DNA from 3 places in the Spirillospora sp. CA-108201 genome. Region 3 is predicted to be linked to each of the others. Evidence: riboswitches for the same ligand, from Rfam matches in the RefSeq annotation. Region 3 holds a riboswitch; each other region holds the start of a gene.
What was found. A riboswitch is a leader RNA that binds a small molecule or an ion and turns the genes downstream of it on or off. The one in region 3 is predicted to bind cyclic di-AMP.
Positions count from the first base shown of each region.

Region 1: another riboswitch for cyclic di-AMP. It lies ahead of ACQEU6_RS32800 (C40 family peptidase); the one in region 3 lies ahead of ACQEU6_RS36635 (NlpC/P60 family protein).
Region 2: another riboswitch for cyclic di-AMP. It lies ahead of ACQEU6_RS21075 (C40 family peptidase); the one in region 3 lies ahead of ACQEU6_RS36635 (NlpC/P60 family protein).

Region 1 is NZ_JBNJNE010000001.1:6,827,494-6,834,169, forward strand. It holds gene ACQEU6_RS32785 (cytochrome P450) at 1-559, opposite strand, end outside; gene ACQEU6_RS32790 (LacI family DNA-binding transcriptional regulator) at 614-1,735, opposite strand; gene ACQEU6_RS32795 (LuxR family transcriptional regulator) at 2,125-2,355, shown strand; gene ACQEU6_RS32800 (C40 family peptidase) at 2,707-3,702, opposite strand; cyclic di-AMP (ydaO/yuaA leader) riboswitch at 3,706-3,913, opposite strand; gene ACQEU6_RS32805 (amino-acid N-acetyltransferase) at 4,185-4,706, shown strand; gene ACQEU6_RS32810 (RDD family protein) at 4,712-5,509, shown strand; gene ACQEU6_RS32815 (RDD family protein) at 5,517-6,140, shown strand.
Region 2 is NZ_JBNJNE010000001.1:4,347,742-4,354,417, reverse strand. It holds gene ACQEU6_RS21095 (phosphotransferase) at 1-470, shown strand, start outside; gene ACQEU6_RS21090 (hypothetical protein) at 476-922, shown strand; gene ACQEU6_RS21085 (winged helix-turn-helix domain-containing protein) at 1,002-1,547, shown strand; gene ACQEU6_RS21080 (transposase) at 1,457-2,077, shown strand; gene ACQEU6_RS21075 (C40 family peptidase) at 2,424-3,440, opposite strand; cyclic di-AMP (ydaO/yuaA leader) riboswitch at 3,448-3,582, opposite strand; gene typA (translational GTPase TypA) at 3,773-5,626, shown strand; gene ACQEU6_RS21065 (FHA domain-containing protein) at 5,697-6,089, opposite strand; gene ACQEU6_RS21060 (hypothetical protein) at 6,141-6,676, shown strand, end outside.
Region 3 is NZ_JBNJNE010000001.1:7,625,505-7,632,180, reverse strand. It holds gene ACQEU6_RS36640 (MFS transporter) at 1-1,289, opposite strand, end outside; cyclic di-AMP (ydaO/yuaA leader) riboswitch at 1,605-1,743, shown strand; gene ACQEU6_RS36635 (NlpC/P60 family protein) at 1,754-2,485, shown strand; gene hpnH (adenosyl-hopene transferase HpnH) at 2,559-3,563, opposite strand; gene shc (squalene--hopene cyclase) at 3,625-5,508, opposite strand; gene ACQEU6_RS36620 (polyprenyl synthetase family protein) at 5,540-6,547, opposite strand; gene hpnE (hydroxysqualene dehydroxylase HpnE) at 6,544-6,676, opposite strand, start outside.

The DNA of each region.
Region 1 (6,676 bases), 800 kb from region 3:
CGATCTCGGCCTCCGGCAGGAGGAAGTCGGGGTCCAGGCCGCGCGCGAGGCTGTCCGACCAGCCCTTGAACAGGTCGCGGTCCTCGGCGGGGACGCCGAGCATCTCGCTGATCACGATCACGGGCAGCGGGTAGGCCAGCGTCGCGATCAGGTCGACCTCGCCGGAGACCGGCCCCAGCAGCGCGTCGACGAGCTCCTCGACCCGGGGCCGCAGCCGCTCCACGAGACGGGGTGTGAACGCCTTGCTGACGAGCCGGCGCAGCCGCGTGTGGTCGGGCGGGTCCATGGTCAGGAACGACCGGTGCCGCGTCCGTGCCTCGCGCCACATGCCGCCTTCCGACGGGCGGTGCCCGAACCTCGGATCGCGCAGGACCCGCTCGCACAGCTCGTAGGACGCGGTGACGCGCAGGCCGACGTCCGTCGTGTGCAGGCTCCGGCCGTCGGCTCCGAGCGTCCGGTAGTGGGCGTACGGGTCGGCCCGGAACGCCGGATCGCCCGGATCGAAGCCGAGTATCGCGCTCGCCCCGGCCTGTACCGCCTGGCCCGTCCTGTCCTCCATACCTCCAGCGGACCGAACCTGAGACGCGATGTCAACAGCGCAGGCCGCGAGACGCTAAGCGCTTTCTCGAATCACCAGGTCGGGCCGCTGGACGACCTGGCGGTGCTGGTGGGCCTTGCCCTCGCCGATCTCGGCCATCGCCAGCTCGGCGGCCTCCCAGCCGAGCTCGCGGCGCGGCTGGCGGACCGTGGTGAGCGGCACGGCGGCGCTCGCCGCGAGCTCGATGTCGTCGTAGCCGATCACGGCGATGTCCCCGGGGACGCGGACGCCGAGCCGGGTCAGCTCGTTGATCAGGCCGATCGCGAGCAGGTCGTTGGCGCAGAACACACCGTCGGGCACCGGCGACATGGCCATGATCTGGTGCGCCGCGGCCTGCCCCTCCGCCGGGCTCAGGGCGTCCTGCGTCAGGACCGGGGGCTTGCCGAGACCCGCCGCGGCGATCGTGCGGGCGGCCCCGTCGCGGCGCTCCACGCAGGGCTGGGGCTCGGGGGTCCCGGTCACGAACGCGATGCGCTCCCGTCCGATGCCGAGCAGGTACGCCGCTGCGGCCTCACCGCCCGCCACATGGTCGACCTGGGCGGAGCACGCGTCGGAGGCGTCCCGGTCGATCAGCACCACGCTCATGCCCGCGGCGCGCAGCCGGGAGATGTCGCGGGGGCCGATCCCCACCGGGATGACGAGGACCCCGGCGGCGTTCTGGTCGGCGAGCAGCGCCAGCAGGCGGCGCTCCTTGTCGGCGGAATGGTCGCTGGACAGCCACAGGGCGTCGTGGCCCGCCGCGTTGAGCGCGGCCTCGGCGCCCCGCGCGACGTCGGTCGCGTACGGGTTGGCGAGGTCCTCGACGAGGACGCCGAACGCCCGGCGCGGCTGATCGCCGAACTCGCCCGCGGTCCGTTCGGGGCCCGTGCGGAGCCGCCGCGCGGACGCGTTGCGGACGAATCCGAGCTCCTCGATCGCCGCGCGGACGCGGTCACGGGTAGCTTCGGCCACGAGATCTGGCCGGTTTAGGACATTCGAAACGGTCCCAACTGAGACCCCAGCACGCCTCGCGACCTCACGAATACTGGTCTGTGGCAACTCGCTCCTCGTCCCGCTCCATGGGCGTTTTCCCAGGTAGTGGAGTTTGGCATGGCGGGGCGCCGAATGCACGGTCACACATGGTGAGCGATCGGGCACGCAGCGCTCTTGACCGGCGCTTGACGGGCCGGATCCGGCCGCCTAGCGTTCCGAGCCGAAGCGTAGCTTGAAACGATTCACGATCTTCGTTCAGCGCGAGGACCGGTGGGTTCGGCGAGGGGGGACGGGTGGATGGCTGGCGATCACATCCCGTCTCCTTCGGCAGGCCAACGAGTGAATCGTCACCCGGAGTTCCCCCGTACACCCCCGCAATCGGCCATGCGGCCACCTCCGGCCAAGCACGCGAGACAGAAGAGGAATCCGATGATCTAAGTCCGGAAGGGTCCGGACCCGGCAACCCAACGCGCGTACAGATCGAGGCCCAACCCGTGCCTGTGCAGCGGACGGCTGCATCCCCGCGGTCATCACCACGGACGAGGGAGGACGGAGTGGAAACAGCCACACTCGCACGTCGTGGCACCGACGATTACGGGCTGAGCGAGGAAGAGATCCGCTTGCTCGCCCAGATCGCCAGCGGTGTCACCGCCGATGTGGCGGCACGCAAGCTGGAACTGAGCGCTCGGACCTTGCGGCGCCGGCTGCGGACGATCTGCGACCGGCTGGAGGTCAACACCCCTATCGAGGCCGTGGTGTGGGCGGCCCGGAGGCAGCTCATCTAGCGATGCACCCCCGACGCTCGCCAGGGGACGGCGAGCGTCATCCGGAGAAACGGCGGCACGTCCGAATTCCGTCCGACCCCGCAGCGGCGGCGCCCGCGCCCTGGCAGGTAGGTCCCTGCAGAAGGCGTCGCCGCGGACGGCTTTCGGTCCTGACAGCCCCGCCCGGCCTCCGGTAAGCCCACCCCCGCGACGCTCACGGTCAGCGCGCCCCGCGATCGACCAGCACCTCATGCCGAACGGTGCGACGGGCTCGATCGACGCGACGGGCCACCCCGCCCACCACGAACTCGACCCGTCCGACGGGCCGAGCGGCGCGGGCGGCGAGTGTGAGGGGGATCGGCGGGGAAGGGGTTAGGCGACTCGGACGCCGCCGGCGAAGGGGCGTCCGCCCATGGAAGCGATCTTCACGACGTCACCGGTGTGCGGGGCGTGCAGCATCTTGCCGCCGCCGACGTAGATCCCCATGTGGTGCAGGTCGGAGTAGAAGAAGACGAGGTCGCCCGGCTGCAGGTCGCCGCGCGACACGTGCGTGCCGGCGTTCCACTGGCTGCCGGTGTAGTGCGGCAGGTTGATGCCCACCTGCTTGTAGGCCCACATCGTGAGGCCGGAGCAGTCGAAGGTGGTCGGGCCGGCGGCGCCCCACACGTACGGCCGGCCGATCTTGCTCATCGCGTACCGGAGCGCCTGCGCGGCCTTGCCGGTGCCGATGACGGGGAGCTTGGCGAGCTGGCTCGGGTCCTTGTCGACGAGCTTGCCGCGGATCTTCTCGTAGGCGTCGGTGACCTTCGTGCGCTGCGAGTCGAGCTGCGTCTTCAGGTCCTTCACCTGCTTGGCGCGGGCCTCGGCCGACTTGCGGGCCCGCTGCGCGGACTGCATGGCCTGCATCAGCCCGAGCACCTGGGTGCTGTCCTGCTTGGCGAAGTAGTGGAGCGTCGCGGCCTGGTCGAGGATGGACTGCGGGTCCTGGGAGGCGACGAACGACACCGCGGGGTCGGATCCGCCCTGCATGTAGCTCGTCGCCGCGAGGGAACCGACCTTCTGGCGCAGCGCCTCCAGCGTCTTCTCCTGGCGCTTGGCGTTCTCCGTGGCGACCTTGGCGGCGCGCTGCGACTGCGCGAGCCGGACCTTCAGCCCGTTGTACTGCTCGGTGAGCTGCTCCAGCTGGTCGGCGAGCTTGAGCGCCTTGGTCCGCAGCTCCTTGGCGGAGGGCTCGGGGTCGGCGTGCGCGACGGCGATCGTTTGCGGGGCGATCGCGTGCGGGGCGGCCGAGACGACGGCGAGCGCGCCGACCACGATGACCGCGCGCCCACGGAAGTGTGAAAGGGAAGCATGCCGCGATCGCTTCACGAATACTCCTCTCCTCAGCCGCCCACCGGGTCGGCTGACGGGTTCGGGCCGGAGCAGCCCGTCCGCGCCCGCGAGCGAACCGATCGCCCGCGAATGCGGATTCACCCCTCGCGTTCGGACGCTCAGGGCGATCCCCCGAAACGCTCCGAAAGTGGGTCCCCGGCTCCTCGGGCAGCTGGTTGCGACCCGTGGGACTCGGCGGTGCGGCCCCCGTCCTCGCGGTGGGCCGACGTCAGCGATGGACACTAACGGACCCCGCATTGGATGCCAACCAGAACATGCGAATTCGCAGGTCGCGCGGCGCGGTGAACGAGCGAAACGCCGGACGGGTCGCGCCTCGCCTCCTGTGTTCTGCCTCACTTTTCCGCCGTCCCCGCGAGTGCCTAGTCGCTTTTATCTAGTCACTTGCGCGCGGTGCTCGGCGCCCGCCGGCGGAGGGCGTCTCCCGGACGGTCCGCGGCGTTCGATAATCTCGCCTGTTTGTGGAAGTCGTGATCCGGCGGGCTCGCACCGCCGACGTCCAGGAGATCCGCAGGCTCGTCGACCTGTACGCCGGGTCGGGGCGGCGCCTGCTGAAGAAGTCGACGGTCAAGCTCTACGAGGACGTCCAGGAGTTCTGGGTCGCCGAGGACATCCAGCACGGGACGCCCGGGCCGCTCGTCGGCTGCGGCGCCCTCCACGTCATGTGGGAGGACCTCGCGGAGGTCCGTTCTGTCGCCGTGGACAAGGGGTGCGGCGGACGGGGGATCGGGCACCGGATCGTGACCCGCCTCCTGGAGAACGCGCGTGAACTCGGCGTGCGAAGGGTGTTCTGCCTTACCTTCGAGGTGGAGTTCTTCGCCCGCCACGGCTTCCAGCAGATCCTGGGGACTCCGGTGGCGCCAGAGGTGTACGAGGAACTTCTCCGCTCCTACGACGAAGGCGTGGCAGAGTTCTTGGACCTCGATCGGGTCAAGCCCAATACCTTGGGCAACACCCGGATGTTGCTTCGCCTGGAGGACTGACCCAAATGAGCGATTCCCCCCACGGCGGGCGGCCTTACCGGCCCCAGCAGGGGCCGGGTTCCTACGGCCCGCCGCCTCCGTACCAAGGTTCTCAGTGGCAGCAACCACAGCAGCAGCCGTCCCAGCAGCACTGGGACCAGCAGCCCCAGCAGCAATGGCAGACGCAACAGCAGCAGTGGAACCAGCAGCCCGCCTACGACGACTACGGCTCCTACGACGACGGCGGTGACCCGGTCCTGGCGCCGATCCACCGTCGTGCGGGTGCGCGCATCATCGACAACGCGCTCGTCGCGGTCTTCGGGTTCGCCCTCGTCCTGCCGGTGACGATCGGCGCTTTCGGCCTGGGCAAGCCCGGCAGCAAGACGGAGGACGAGGGGGGTGTGTGGAACTGGCCCATTATCTTCACCCTCTTCTGCGTCCTGTCCGTGTTGCCGTTCATCTACGAGGCCGTGCAGCTGTCCATGTGGGGACGGACGCTGGGGAAGCGCGTCCTGGGCTTGGGTGTCGTACAGGCGAGGCCCGCGGGCAGCCCCATCACCACGACGCAGGCTGTCTGGCGTGCCGGGATCACCCACGTCGGCTACCAGCTCGGCGTCTTCTTCTTCCTCGTCTTGGCCGTGATGGTGTGGGACTACGCCGCCTACGGGATGGTGCTGGTCTGGGCCGGTGCGCTGATGGCCTACCTGTGGGCCATCTGGGACCAGCCTCTGCATCAGTCGCTGCACGATCGCTTTGCCGGCACGCTCGTCATAGACGAGCGGGTCGGATATGACGATTCCGAGTACTCCGAGTACGCGGGCTAAGGCAACGATGGCGGCACCGCTCGCCGAGCCGGGGCAGAGGCTCCTGGCGCGCGTCGTGGACACGCTCGTCGTGGGCGTGCCCGTCGTTCTCGCCGTCCGTGAACTGGTATCCGGGCACACGGCGGACGTCATCGCTCCGACCGCCGTGGCCGGATGCATGCTGCTGTACGAAGCGATCCAGCTGGCCCTCTGGGGCCGGACGCTGGGCAAGCGCGTCGCGGGCATCGAAGTGGTCGCGGCGACGGCTCAGGAGGCGCCTGAAGCGGCGCCACGGGGAGCTGGGGGAGCGGACGGGGGCGCCGGGCTCGGCGGCGTGTCGGCTTTCCCCGTCTCCGTGCCCGGATTCGTGCCCGTGGCGGCTCCCAGGCCCGAGGAGACCGCGGCCGAGCCGGAGGCGGTGACGACGGGCGCGACCGTGCGTCCTGACGTCCTGCACTGCGTCCTGCGGGCCGCCGTCTATTCGGTGCCGATCGGGCTCCGTCCGATTCCGGTTCTCGGCGTGCTCGCGAGCATCTTCTGGGTCGTGAACGCCGGGGCCGTGTTCGAGGGCGTTCGCCGCCAGGCCGTTCACGACAGGCTCGCCGGGACGCTCGTGGTAAAACGCCCGCGGCCCGAATCCTCGGCCTTCTGAGGCACTCTCCGCCGCGCCGGGAGGTGCTCGCGGGGGTCCGATAACACCCGTCCGATACCGCGCACTCGGGTGCGCGGGCGGACGCGTGCCCCGGTCCACTCGCATGCGCCATACATGTTTTCGTCGAGATGGTCACCTGTTTCCGGACGTCCAGGGTGTCGACGGCATATGCCCGCTCGTTCCGGTTACGGTCCTGAAACCGGTGGGATCTGTCGCGTCCCGGACGTCGCCTCCGCTTTGACAGTTCCCTCCGATGCTGTTGCTGTGACCAGAACGCGGCCGCTTGTCGGCGGCCGTGGACTTACTTCGGATGGCATGCTCCCGCACTAGGAACGGACCTTTCGCGCGGCATGCCGACGAGCGGCGTGGAGTCGGAGGCCGGCCCTGCTCCAGACTCGGGCGCCGGGTCGAAGAACTGGGGCAGGCGGTGGGATTGTGTCCAAATCTCCCGATTTGCAGCGATCGCGGTCGGCCGTGACCCATCGGCGTCCTGAGCTGGGCGCGGACTACTCGCGCCCGGCCCCGGCAACAGATTT
Region 2 (6,676 bases), 3.3 Mb from region 3:
GATGGAGCGACACCGACGACATCCGGGAATCGCTAGAGGCACTCGTGAAGGTTGCACGGCGGCGGTCTCGTGATGCAGCCGTTCCGCCGTTCGGGATGTGCCACAGCGAGTTTCATCCGACGTCGATACACAGAGGACCGCGAGGCTTGTACGTGCTCGATTGGGCACGCGCATTCACCGGGCCCGGTCTACTCGATCTCGCATCCTGGGAGGACACGCCAAAGCCACTCAACACCGACGCGCTAGCCAACCTGATCGTCCGCTACGTCGAAGCGGGCGGCCCTCTCGAAGCAATGAAGAAGCGAGACGGACTAGCGCCGCAGATATGGGCCGGGGGGTGGCATCGCGTATGGATCAGTGAATGGTACTTGCAACAGTGCGTCTACTGGATTCCAGACCCAGCCAATGACCCGGCCGTTCAGAAAGTTGTGCGGCGACATCTGTCGGAGGCAACCGAATGTCTTTGTTAGCGAACGTGCACCCCTCCGAGCAACTGGCTACGCCCGAAGGCGACCGGGTCTCGATAGACACCGAAATGATCCCACTCATTCGCGCGCTGTGGGCAATCAGGCTCCGCACGGCTGGCTGTTGCCAGGACCTCGGCGAATCTATCTTGCCCGCAGCCGCATGGGAGACCTGCACCGGCCGACGCAGGCACGCGCATTTCTACACCGGGCAAGCGTGGCTCAAAATGCCCAAGGCCGACGCGTGCGCTTTCCTGTCGCTCGTGGGGACCAATCCGGTATTCCGGGAACGCCTTAACCGGTGGACGATGCCCGACGCATGGGACTCATACGTCTACATCACCGCAGACGAAGACGGTGCGTCTCTATCGACGTGGGCACAAGTGCACTTCCCACGAACACAAATCGCCGAGGTCACCGATATCCTCACCCAAGAACGGGCGACCCGAAACAGCTAGAGAGCTTCAATAGTTAGGGTTACCGACTGTGTCTTGGTGGTGACTGGCCTGTCGGGTGTGGGCGGGTTTCCCTTGGTGGATGCGGTATGGCGAGGGCGGCGGGTTGACCGCTGTGGAGCGGGCGCGGCGGGAGGCGCTGCGGCTGGAGGCGGCCCGGCTGTTCGAGGTGGGGCTGTCAGATGCGCAGATCGGGCGGCGGTTCCGTGTGTCGCGGATGTCGGTGAACCGGTGGCGGCGGGCCTGGCAGAGCGGCGGTACGGCGGCGCTGGCGTCCAAGGGAGCCGGCGGCGCGAAATGCAAACTGACCGATGACCAGGTGAATCTCCTGGAGGAGGCGTTGGATCTCGGCCCGGCCGCGCACGGCTGGACCGAAGACCAGCGGTGGACACTCGCGCGGATCGCCGAGGTGATCTGGGATCTGTTCTCGGTCTCCTACACACCGGCCGGAGTGGACGTGCTGCTGCACCGGATCGGGTGGAGCGTGCAGACGCCGACCCGCCGTGCGGCCGAGCGCGACGAGCAGCGGGTTGACCGGTGGCGGGCGGAGGTGTGGCCGACGGTGGAAGCACCGCGGCGGACCTGGGCGCCTGGATCTGCTTCGAAGACGAAGCCGGCCAGGGGCTGAGGCCGCCCAAAGGCACCACCTGGGGACGACGCGGACGCACACCGGTGGTGCGCGTCACCGCCCGCGGCACCCACCGGATCTCGCTGGCCGCGCTCGTGGCGATCAAGCCCGGCGAGCATCCCCGGCTGATCTACCGCGCACACGCCTACCGCGGCCGAAAACACGAGAGGAAGGGATTCGACGAGGGCGACTACATCCGATTACTGGATGCCGCTCACCAGCAACTCGGCGGGCCGATCGTCGTCGTGTGGGACAACCTCAACACCCACCGCTCGGCCCGGATGCGCCGCTACCTGGCCGCCCGGGACTGGCTCACCGTCTTCCACCTGCCGCCCCATGCTCCTGAACTCAACCCCGTCGAGGGCGTGTGGTCACACCTGAAACGGTCCCTGGCCAACCTCACCAAGCACACCATCGACCAGCTCATGCAGCTGATCAAGACCCGCCTGAAACGCATCCAGCACCGGCCCGCACTGCTCAACAGCCTCCTCGCCCACACCCACCTGCAAATCAGTAACCCCAGCTATTGAAGCTCTCTAGAAGGGCGCAGAGACACGGCCCGTACATTTCCAGGGTGATGTACGGGCCCTGCGCCTTGTCTAGGTTCGGCACCTTCCAGGCATTCGGCGGTTCACTCGTCAGCAGGTCGAGCACCACCAGACCTAGGGGGCGAACAGCCCCCTAGGACCCGGCACAGGGGAGCCCACGGGAGCCAGAGAGGGAGCCAACTCCCCAAGATCTCGCCCGTCATCCCCCGACGCCCCTTGGCGGGTAACCGGCGTATCGGCTGGTCAACGGCCATCCCGGCGACCCTGCCAGACTCTGTGACCAAGATGGTTGCGGGAGGGCCGCCAGGCCCGAAGGAGGAGAAAGAAGCTAAGAAATACGGTTCGCGCCTGCGTAGTCGGAGCGGTCGGAGAGTTTGGAGATTTTGACCACGTCGCCGGTCTGGGGGGCGTGGAGGTACTTGCCGTCGCCCAGGTAGATGCCCATGTGGTGCAGGTTGCCGCCGAAGTACACCAGGTCGCCGGAGCGGAGTGCGCCGCGGGAGACCTTCGTGCCCATGGCGAACAGGTCGCCGGTGTAGTGGGGGAGGCCGGGCTTGCCGACCTGGCCGTAGGCCCAGACGACGAGGCCGGAGCAGTCGAAGCTGCTCGGTCCGGCGGCGGCCCACACGTACGGGGAGCCGAGCTTGGTGAGCGCCTTGCGGGCCATCTTCGCGGGCAGGCCCGAGCCCTTCACGGTGGCGCTGAGGCCGGTGCGCGGGTCGCTGGCGTGGGTGGTGGTCAGCTTGTCGAGGCGCTTCATCACCTCGGAGACCTTGGTCTTGGCGGCCTCGCGCGTCTTCTTGGCGTCGTCCCAGGTCTTCTTGACCTGCGCGGTCCTCGCCTTCGCGGTGCGCTCCGCGGCGTCGGCCTGGTCGATCTGCTTCTTCAGGGCGAGGACGGCGGTGGCCTGGCTCTGCGCGAGGTAGGCGCGGTCGGACAGCCCTTCGGCGGACGTGCCGGAGCCGAAGAGGACGTCGGGGCCGCCGGCCATGTAGTTCGCGGCGGCGAGGCTGCCGAGCTTCTGGCGGGCGGGCTCGGCGAGGGCGCGCAGCCGCTCGGCCTCCTTGGTGGCGTCCCGCTCGGCCTTGCGGGCCTTGGTGAACTCCACGCGGGCCTTGTTGAACTTCTCCGTGAGGATCTCGGCCTCTTCGTTCAGCGCGTCGAGGCTCTTGCGCAGGCCCTTCTCCGTCGTCGGCGTGGGGCTCGGCGCGGCGGGCGCGGAGGCGGGCCGGAACGGCTGGGCGGCGTGGGCGAGGTCCGGCGCGGTGGCGCCGAGGCCTATCAGGAGCAGGGTGGCGGTGGCGGTGGGCAGGACGCGACGCCGCCGATGGGGATCCGGAGCCAAGCCGGTGCTCTCCTCTCCTCGTACGCCTACCGGGTTAGCTGACGGGTTCGGGCCAGGAGTCGCCCTACGACGTGTGAGTCGATTCACCCCGGAGGACGTGGGTCCCCGGTTCTCCCCGCGGGAGATTCGGCGTTCCGGCCGCAGCCCCGGGGGGTGGGGCCTCGGACGACCGGATCTCGGGCAGATTACAAAGGATGCGCAAAGTTGGCCAATCGAGGTTCGTGTGACGGAGGGGACGAACGACTCGGAGTGGGTGGTACGCACGGCCAAGTAGAATGGATACGGCCGCACGTCTGCGGCGACTCCCGAACTCTCACGCAAGGCGAACCCGCATGCCCATCTCCACGCGCGACGACCTCCGTAACGTCGCGATCGTCGCCCACGTCGACCATGGCAAGACGACGCTGGTCGACGCCATGCTCTGGCAGTCCGGCGCCTTCCGCGAGAACCAGGACGTCGACGACCGGGTGCTCGACTCCAACGACCTGGAGCGCGAGAAGGGGATCACGATCCTCGCGAAGAACACCGCGGTCCTGCACAACGGGCTGACCATCAACATCATCGACACCCCGGGGCACGCCGACTTCGGCGGCGAGGTCGAGCGCGGCCTGTCCATGGTGGACGGCGTCGTCCTGCTGGTGGACGCCAGCGAGGGCCCGCTCCCGCAGACCCGGTTCGTGCTGCGCAAGGCGCTCGCCGCGCGGCTGCCCGTGATCCTGGTCGTGAACAAGACCGACCGTCCCGACGCGCGCATCGACGAGGTCGTGGACGAGACCTACGAGCTGTTCATGGACCTCGACGCCGACGAGGACCAGATCGACTTCCCGATCGTGTTCGCGTCGGGGCGCGCCGGGCGGGCCTCGCTCGACAAGCCGGCCGACGGCGCCATGCCGGGCAGCGAGGACCTGGAGCCGCTGTTCAAGGTCATCACCGAGACGATCCCCGCTCCGTCCTACGACCCCGACGCCCCGCTCCAGGCGCACGTGACGAACCTGGACGCCTCCAGCTACCTCGGCCGGATCGCGCTGTGCCGGGTGCACGCCGGCACCATCAAGAAGGGCCAGCAGGTCGCCTGGTGCCGCCACGACGGCAGCGTCGACCGGGTGAAGATCACCGAGCTGATGATGACGGAGGCGCTCACCCGCAAGCCCGCGGACGAGGCCGGTCCCGGTGACATCATCGCCATCGCCGGGATCCCCGACATCATGATCGGCGACACCATCGCCGACCCCGACGACCCGCGCCCGCTGCCGCTGATCACGGTGGACGAGCCGGCGATCTCCATGACGATCGGCACCAACACCGGGCCGATGGCCGGCCGCGAGAAGGGCACCAAGGTCACCGCCCGGATGGTCAAGGACCGGCTCGACCGCGAGCTCGTCGGCAACGTGTCGATCCGGGTGCTGCCGACCGAGCGTCCCGACGCCTGGGAGGTGCAGGGCCGCGGCGAGCTGGCCCTGGCGATCCTGGTGGAGAACATGCGCCGCGAGGGCTACGAGCTCACCGTCGGCAAGCCGCAGGTCGTCACGCGCGACATCGACGGCAAGAAGCACGAGCCGGTCGAGCGGCTCACCGTCGACATCCCCGAGGAGTACCTCGGCGCCGTCACGCAGCTGATGGCGGTCCGCAAGGGCCGCATGGAGCACATGACGAACCACGGCACGGGCTGGATCCGGATGGAGTTCCTCGTCCCGGCCCGCGGCCTGATCGGCTTCCGTACCGAGTTCATGACGGAGACGCGGGGCACCGGCATGGCGCACCACGTCTTCGAGGACTACGAGCCCTGGTTCGGCGAGCTGCGCACCCGCCCGTCCGGCTCGCTCGTCGCCGACCGGTCCGGCGCCGCCACGGCCTTCGCGATCACCAACCTCCAGGAGCGCGGGACGTTCTTCGTCGGCCCGACCACCGAGGTGTACGAGGGCATGATCGTCGGCGAGAACTCCCGTTCCGACGACATGGACGTCAACATCACCAAGGAGAAGAAGCTCACGAACATGCGGTCGTCCACCGGCGACGAGCTGGAGCGGCTCACCCCGCCCCGCCGCCTGTCGCTGGAGGAGGCCCTGGAGTTCTGCCGCGAGGACGAGTGCGTCGAGGTCACCCCGACCGCCGTCCGCATCCGCAAGGTCGTCCTGGACGCCAAGGAGCGCGAGCGCACGCGCGCCCGCACCAAGCGCGCCGGCTGAGCGCCGAAGCCGAAAGAGGCGGCCCCGCGGTTCTCGGAACCGCGGGGCCGCCTCTTTCGACGTGTGCCGGTCAGCTCAGCTGGACGGTGCCCGTGACGTCGGCGGCCAGGCGGAGCTGGTCGCCGTCGCGGAGGGGGGCGTCCACGCCGCGGGGGAGCCGCTCGCCGTTGACGAACGTCCCGTTGGTGGAGCCTTCGTCGCGCACCCACGCCGTCCCGGACGGGTCGAGCCACACCGTCGAGTGGCGCCGCGACACGTTGTCGTACTGCGTGAACGTGGCCGCCACCGGCGACTGGCCCACGTCCCGGCCGAGCACCAGGTGCTGGCCGACCGAGACCTTGAGCTCGCCCGTGGGGAACTGGACGCGCAGGACGGGCGTGCCCTTCTGCGGCAGCGGGCGCAGGCACGAGTCGCACTGCGCGGCGCCCGGGTTGGCCAGCACCGCCTCGCAGTACGGGCACATGAACGCCGTGCTGTCGGGCGCGGGCGGGCGCTGCTGGCCCTGGTTGTGCTCGTGCGGCAGCAGTGTCGCCTCGCGGCCGTGCGGCGGCAGCGGCGGCTGGCCTCCGTGCTGCGGCTGGCCTCCGTGCTGCGGCTGCCCTCCGTGCTGCGGCTGCCCTCCGTGCTGCGGCTGCCCCCCGTGCTGCGGCTGGCCGTACTGGGGCTGGCCGTGCTGCGGCTGCCCGTACTGGTGGTCGGCCGGGCCGGGCTGCGGCGCCCCGTACTGGTCCTGCGGGGCCCCGTACTGGTCTTGCGGAGCGCCGTACTGGTCCTGTGGAGCGCCGTACTGGTCTTGCGGGGCGCCGTACTGCTGCTGCTGCGGCTGCTGCTGGTAGGGGTCGGGCGCCTGCTGCTGCTGCGGCGCACCCCACTGGTCCTGCTGCTGTTGCTGCGGGGCGCCCCACTGGTCCTGCTGCTGCTGCGGCTGCCCGTACTGTGGCTGCCCCTGCTGCTGCCCGTACTGGGGTTGCCCGTGCTGCCCCTGCCCGTGCTGGTCATGAGGCTGCTGGGGCATGGGCGGACCCCACGCGTCCGGCTGCTGCTGTTGTT
Region 3 (6,676 bases):
ATCGCGACGGTGTTGACGACGGCGGTCCCGATCGAGCCGCCCATCTGGGACGCGGCGTTGACGACGGCGGCGGCGACCCCGGCCTCGCGCGGGGAGACGCCCGCGGTCGCCAGCGAGAACGCCGGCGGGAACGCGGCGCCCATGCCGAGCCCGAGCAGGACCTCGACCGGGACGACGGCGGTGGCGTAGCCGCTGCCCGCGTCGAGCCGGGTCAGGACGGCCAGCCCGGCCGCGGCCGTGAGCAGGCCGCCGGCGATCAGCAGCCGGGCGGGCACCCGCCGGATGAGCACGGCGCCGACCAGGTAGCCGCTCGCGGAGTTCGCGACGGCCATCGGCAGGAACGCCAGCCCGGTGCGCATCGGCGAGAAGTGCGCCACCACCTGGAGGTAGTAGGTGAGCGTGAGGAAGACCCCGAAGGCGCCGACGACCGCGGTGGCCACCGCGAGGTAGGCGCCGGCCCGGTCGCGGTCGGCGAGGATCCGCAGCGGCAGCAGCGGCGCGCCGTGCCCGGCCTGGCGCGCGACGAACAGGGCGAGCGCCAGGACGCCGATCGCGAGGGGCGCGAGGGTCTGCCAGGCGTCCCAGCCGTGCGGGGCGGCCTGGCCGGCGCCGTACACGACGGCCGCCAGGCCGCCGGTGACGAGGACGGCCGAGATCCAGTCGAGGCGCGACCCGGGGAAGCCCGGCGGCGCCGGCAGGACGATCCGTCCCGCCACCGACGCGGCGGCGGCGATCGCCACGTTGACGTAGAGGCACCAGCGCCAGTCGGCGTACTGGGTCAGCGCGCCGCCGAGCAGCAGCCCGACGGCGGCGCCGCTGCTCGCCACGGCGCCGTACACGCCGAACGCCTTCGCGCGCTCCTTGGGTTCGGTGAAGGTGACGGCCAGCAGGGACAGGGCCGTGGGCGCGAGCAGCGCGGCGAACGCCCCCTGGAGGGCGCGCCCGACCACGAGGACCCCGAAGCCCGGCGCGGCCCCGGCGATCATCGAGGCGACCGCGAACCCGGCCAGCCCGGCCAGGAAGCTGCGGCGCCGCCCGACCAGGTCGGCGATCCGGCCGCCGAGCAGGAGCAGCCCGGCGAAGGACAGGGTGTAGGCGGTGATCATCCACTGCCGGTCGGCGTCGCCGAAGCCGAGCGCGTGCTGAGCCGTCGGCAGCGCGATGTTCACGATCGTGGCGTCGAGGGCGATCATCAGCTGCGCGACGGCGATGACGACCAGCGCCGCCCAGCGCCGGTTCGGGGCGCCCGCGTACGGGCCGGACGCGGTCCGCGCCGTGATGGCGGTCATGGAGCCCACCTCCCGGTAAATGAAGGATTCTCCTCCGGATAATAACTGGAGGTTTCTTCTCCGTCTAGTGACGGATCGAGTCTCGTTCGCCGACCGGACGCCCCGCACCGGCGGCTCGCACGACGGCCGACAGGGCACTGAGCTGCGGAAATCGAGATGCGTGACCTTGCCGTTTCTTTACGATTTCAGTAACTTTGCCCCTTCAAGACGTCTTCCAGGCGTTTTGTCCCACATGGTGGGGCGGGGTTCCCACCCCGCGACAAGGCCCGAGACGCGACGTCGATCGGGTCCCACATCGTCAGCGCCGCTGTCCCCCAGCGGCACCCGCCGAGTCCGCCATGGCGCGGAGCCGGGGACCCAACCCGCACTGGGGTGAATCGGCCTGCTCAGGCCGTAGGGCGACTTCCACGTCCGAACCCGTCAGCTAACCCGGTAGGCGGCACATGGAAGCAAGGAGCCCCCCTGTGAAAGGCAAGCAACCGAAAGGCGAGCACGGCAAGTGGTCGCGCGTTCTGCGACCGACCCCCTGGGCCACGGTCACGCTGACGGGTCTCGCCGTCTTCGGCGTGACGGCGGCCGTGCCGACGGCCTTGCAGCACGCGTCCACCGAGACGGTCGCCGCCGTCCAGACCGTGCCGCAGCAGCGGACCGCGCCGCAGCAGGCCGCGCCGCAGGAGCAGACCAGAGCGCAGGTCCAGGTCCAGAAGGACTACATGGCGCCGGTGAAGGCCGCGCCGTCGACGAAGAGCAAGCCCAAGAAGCAGGCCGCGGAATCCAAGTCGGACGAGCGGTCCAAGGTCATCGCGCGGGCCAGGACCTGGCATCCGCACACCGGCGAGCGGGTCCCCTACAGCCAGACCAGCACGCACAACGGCTACCGCACCGACTGCTCGGGATTCGTGTCCATGGCGCTGGGGCTGCCCAAGCCCGGGCCGAACACCGTGGGCCTCACCTCGTCGCGGTACACCGAGCGCATCAAGATGTCCGAGTTGAAGAAGGGCGACCTCGTCATGGACGCCCTCGGCAGCAACACCACCCGGCACGTCGTCATCTTCGAGAAGTGGGCCGACAAGAAGCACTCGTCGTACTGGGCCTACGAGCAGCGCGGCCGGTACGGAACCGACCACCGGACGCTCGACTACGGGCTTTCCTCGGGCGACGAGTACAAGGCGTACCGCCCGACGTCCCTCAAGTAGGCCGCCCCTGAAAGACGCCCGGCACCGGCGGATCGCCGGTGCCGGGCAGAACGGGTCGTGAGGCGGGACGGGATCAGACCGATCGGACGGCCCGCAGCGACTCCTTCAGGGAACCGAGGGTCGAGAAGACCGCCGTGGGCTCGTAGCCGCAGTGGGCCATGCAGTTGGCGCACCGGGAGTCGCGGCCTCGTCCGTAGGAGTCCCAGTCGGTCTCGTCCAGGAGTTCCTGGTAGGTCTGCGCGTAGCCGTCCGACATCAGGTAGCAGGGACGCTGCCAGCCGAAGAGGGAGTAGGACGGGATCGCCCAGGCCGTGCAGGGGAAGTCGACCTTGCCTTCCAGGAAGTCCAGGAACAGGGGCGAGTGGTTGAAGCGCCACCGCTTGCGGTTGCCGTCCCCGAACGCCTTGCGGAAGAGCTCCCGCGTCTCCTGGACGCCGAGGAAGTGCTCCTGGTCGGGCGCCTTGTCGTAGGCGTAGCCGGGCGAGATCATCATCTCGTCGACCCCGAGGTCGTCGTTGAGGTAGTTCAGGACGTCGATGACGGTCTGCGGCGTGTCCGTGTTGAAGATCGTCGTGTTGGTCGTGACGCGGAACCCCCGCCGCCGGCACTCCTCGATGGCGGCGACGGCGTCGTCGAACACGCCCTCCTTGCAGACGGACTCGTCGTGGCGTTCCCGCAGCCCGTCGATGTGCACCGCCCACGCGAAGTACGGCGACGGCGTGAACCTGTCGAGCTTCTTCGGGATGAGCAGCGCGTTCGTGCACAGGAAGACGAACTTCTTGCGCCTGACGAGCTCGTTCACCAGCTCGTCGATCTGCGGGTGCATGAGCGGCTCGCCGCCCGCGATGGAGACCATCGGCGCGCCGCACTCCTCGATGGCGGCGAGGGCCTGCTCGACCGGCATGCGCCTCTTCAGCACGTCGTGCGGGTGCTGGATCTTCCCGCAGCCGGCGCAGGCGAGGTTGCAGGCGAACAGGGGCTCCAGCTCGACGATGAGCGGGAACTTCTCCCGGCGGCGCAGCTTGTTGCGCAGGATGTAGCCGCCGATGCGAAGGCTCTGGCGGAGCGGCATGCTCATGGTGTCCGGACCTCCTTGTGCAGGGTGGACTCGGTGGTCTCCGCAGGACCGCGCGCCCGCCTCATGCCGCGCCGTCCAGGTAGCGGCCGAGGGCGCTGACGGGGAACACCAGCCGGTACAGGTGGTAGTTGATGTAGAAGTCGCCGGGGAAGCCGGTGCCGGTGAAGTGGTCCTCGTCCCAGGTGCCGTCCGGCCGCTGGTGGTCGACGAGCCACCGCACGCCGGCCTCCACGGCCGGGGTGCGCTCGCCCGCGGCGAGCAGCGCCAGCAGCGCCCAGGCCGTCTGCGACGGGGTGGACTCCCCCCGCCCGACCCACGCGGGGTCGTCGTAGGAGCGCAGGTCCTCGCCCCAGCCCCCGTCGGGGTTCTGGTGGTCCTCCAGCCAGACCACGGCGCGCCGGACGGCGGGCTTGCCGGGACCGACCCCGGCCGCGACGAGCGCGGGCACCACGCCGCCCGTCCCGTAGACGTGGTTCGCCCCCCAGCGCCCGAACCACGAGCCGTCCGCCTCCTGCGCCCGGAGCAGCCACACGACGGCGCGCCTGACCATGGCCGACTCCGCGAGGCCCTCCTTCGACAGCGCCTCGACGACATGGGCGGTGACGTCGGCGGACGGCGGGTCGATGACGGCGCCGAAGTCGCAGAAGGGCAGTTTGGTGCACAGCTCGCGGGTGTTGTCGGCGTCGAAGGCGCCGAAGCCGCCGTCGCGCGACGCCATCCCCTCCAGCCATCGGACGGCCCGCCTGATCGGCTCCTCCGCCTCCGGGAGGCCGACCCTGCGCAGCGCCAGGATCGCCTCGGCGGTGTCGTCGGTGTCGGGGTAGACGTCGTTGTCGAACTCGAACGCCCAGCCGCCCGGCGGGACGCCCGGCCGCTTCACCGCCCAGTCCCCCGGCCCGCGGACCTCCTCGCCGACGATCCATTCGGCCGCCCGCAGCAGGGAGGGGTGGTCGGCGGCCACGCCCGCGTCGGCGAGCGCGTTCACGGCGAGCACCGTGTCCCAGACGGGCGACTGGCACGCCTCAAGGCGGCGTCCGTTCCCGTCCCGGATCGTGAAGCGTTCGAGCCCGTCCAGCCCGCGCCGGACGACCGGATGGTCGAGGCCGTAGCCGAGCTCGTGCAGCGCCATCAGCGAGTACACCCACGGCGGCTGGATCCCGCCCCAGCAGCCGTCGGCCTCCTGCCGGGCGATGATCCAGTCGGCGGCCCGGCGCAGCGCCGCCCGGCGCAGCGGGCGCACCGGCCGCCGCTCGTACACGTGCAGGACCCGGTCGAGGGCGTTGAACGCGGCTCCCCAGCCCCGGGCGTCCTTGGCCGGCATGACGCCGCGGCGCAGTTCGGGCAGGTCGAACGGCAGCGCCCGGACCGGACGCAGCGAGCCGAGGACCGTCAGCGGGACGATCGTCTGCCGCGCCCAGCACGCCCAGTCGTAGACGTTCAGCGGGACGCGGCTCGGCAGGAACATCAGCTCCGGCGGCATGACCGGCAGGTCGTCCCAGGACCACTGCCCGAACAGCGCGAGCCAGATGCGGGTGAACACGCGGCTGCCCTCGATCCCGCCCGCCTCCCGCACGTAGGCGGCCGCCTCGCGCATGTGCCCGGCGTCCACCGGGTCGCCGGCGAACCGCAGCGCGACGTACGCCTCGATCGTCGTGGACAGGTCGGCGGGGCCGCCGTGGAAGTTCGCCCACGTGCCGTCGTCCCGCTGCCGGGATCGGATCCAGCGCGCCGCGTCCTTGGTGTCGGCGTCGGAGCGGATGCCGAGGAACTGGCGGAGCAGCAGGTCCTCGGCGTCCATGGTGACGTTGGTCTCCAGCTCGGCCTTCCACCAGCCCTCGGGCGCCTGGAGGCCGATCAGGTGGTCGCGGGCGGCCGCCGCCGCGGCGGCGGCCGCGCCGGTGAGTCCGGGCGCGTCGGTGGGTCCGGGCACTTCGGTGGTGGTCATGCAGCGCTTCCCTTCTCGCCGCGCGGCGGGGTCAGTGGTCCCGGGAGGTGACGAACAGCGCGATGTCGCGGAACTCGGCGGCCACGGGGGCGTCCATGCCCGAGTCGTCGAGGTGGCGCCCGGCCGCGGCGACGCGGCGGCCGGCCGCGGCGGCGGCCCACTCCCGTCCGCCCGCCGCCTCGACGAGCCGGGCCATCTCCCGCAGGACGTCCTCGGACGGCGGCCCGGGGTCGGCGTACAGTTCGGCGAGCCGCCGCGACTCGGGGCCTTCGGCGTTCAGCGCGTACACCACCGGAAGCGACTTCTTGCGCGCCCGCAGGTCGGCCAGGACGGGCTTGCCGGTCGTGTCCGGGCTGCCCCAGACGCCGAGCAGGTCGTCGACGAGCTGGAACGCGAGTCCCATCTCGGCGCCGAACCCGGTCAGGGAGGTGACGAGGCGGGTGGGGCCCTCGGCCAGCATCGCCCCGATCGAGCAGGCGCAGGCGAGCAGCGCGCCGGTCTTGTCCGCCGCCATCGCCAGGCACTCGTCGAGGGTCACGTCGTCGCGCTGCTCGAACCCGATGTCGAGCGCCTGGCCCGCGATGAGCCGCTGCGTGGCGGTGGTCAGCGCCCGCGCCGCCCAGTGGGCGCCGCGGGTCTGCCGCTCCAGGAGCAGGTTCTCCGACAGCGCCATCAGCGCGTCGCCGCCGAGGATGGCGGCGGACGGGCCGAACACCGTCCAGGCGGCGGGACGGTGCCGGCGGGTCCGGTCGCCGTCCATGATGTCGTCGTGCAGCAGCGAGAACGCGTGCACGAACTCGACGGCGACGGCGCCGGGCAGCGCCGTCTCCTCGGACGCGCCGGCGGCCCGCGCGGACAGCAGCGCCAGCGCGGGGCGCAGCGCCTTGCCGCCCGCGGCGGCGGGCTCGCCGTTCTCGTCGGTCCATCCGAGGTGGTAGGCGACGACGCGGCGGGTCCACGGGTCGAGCCGTTCCGCGGAGGCGCGCATGGCCCGGTCGACCAGGGCGCGCCCGCCGGTGATCGAGGTCGGGACGGTCATCGGCCGCTCACCTCGCCCGCGGCGGTCCGGTGCAGGCGGCGGCGGACGAGACGGGCCGCGGTCAGACCGCTGCGCACGGCTCCCTCCATGGTGTCGGGCCAGCCCGTGTCGGTCCACGCGCCGGCGAGG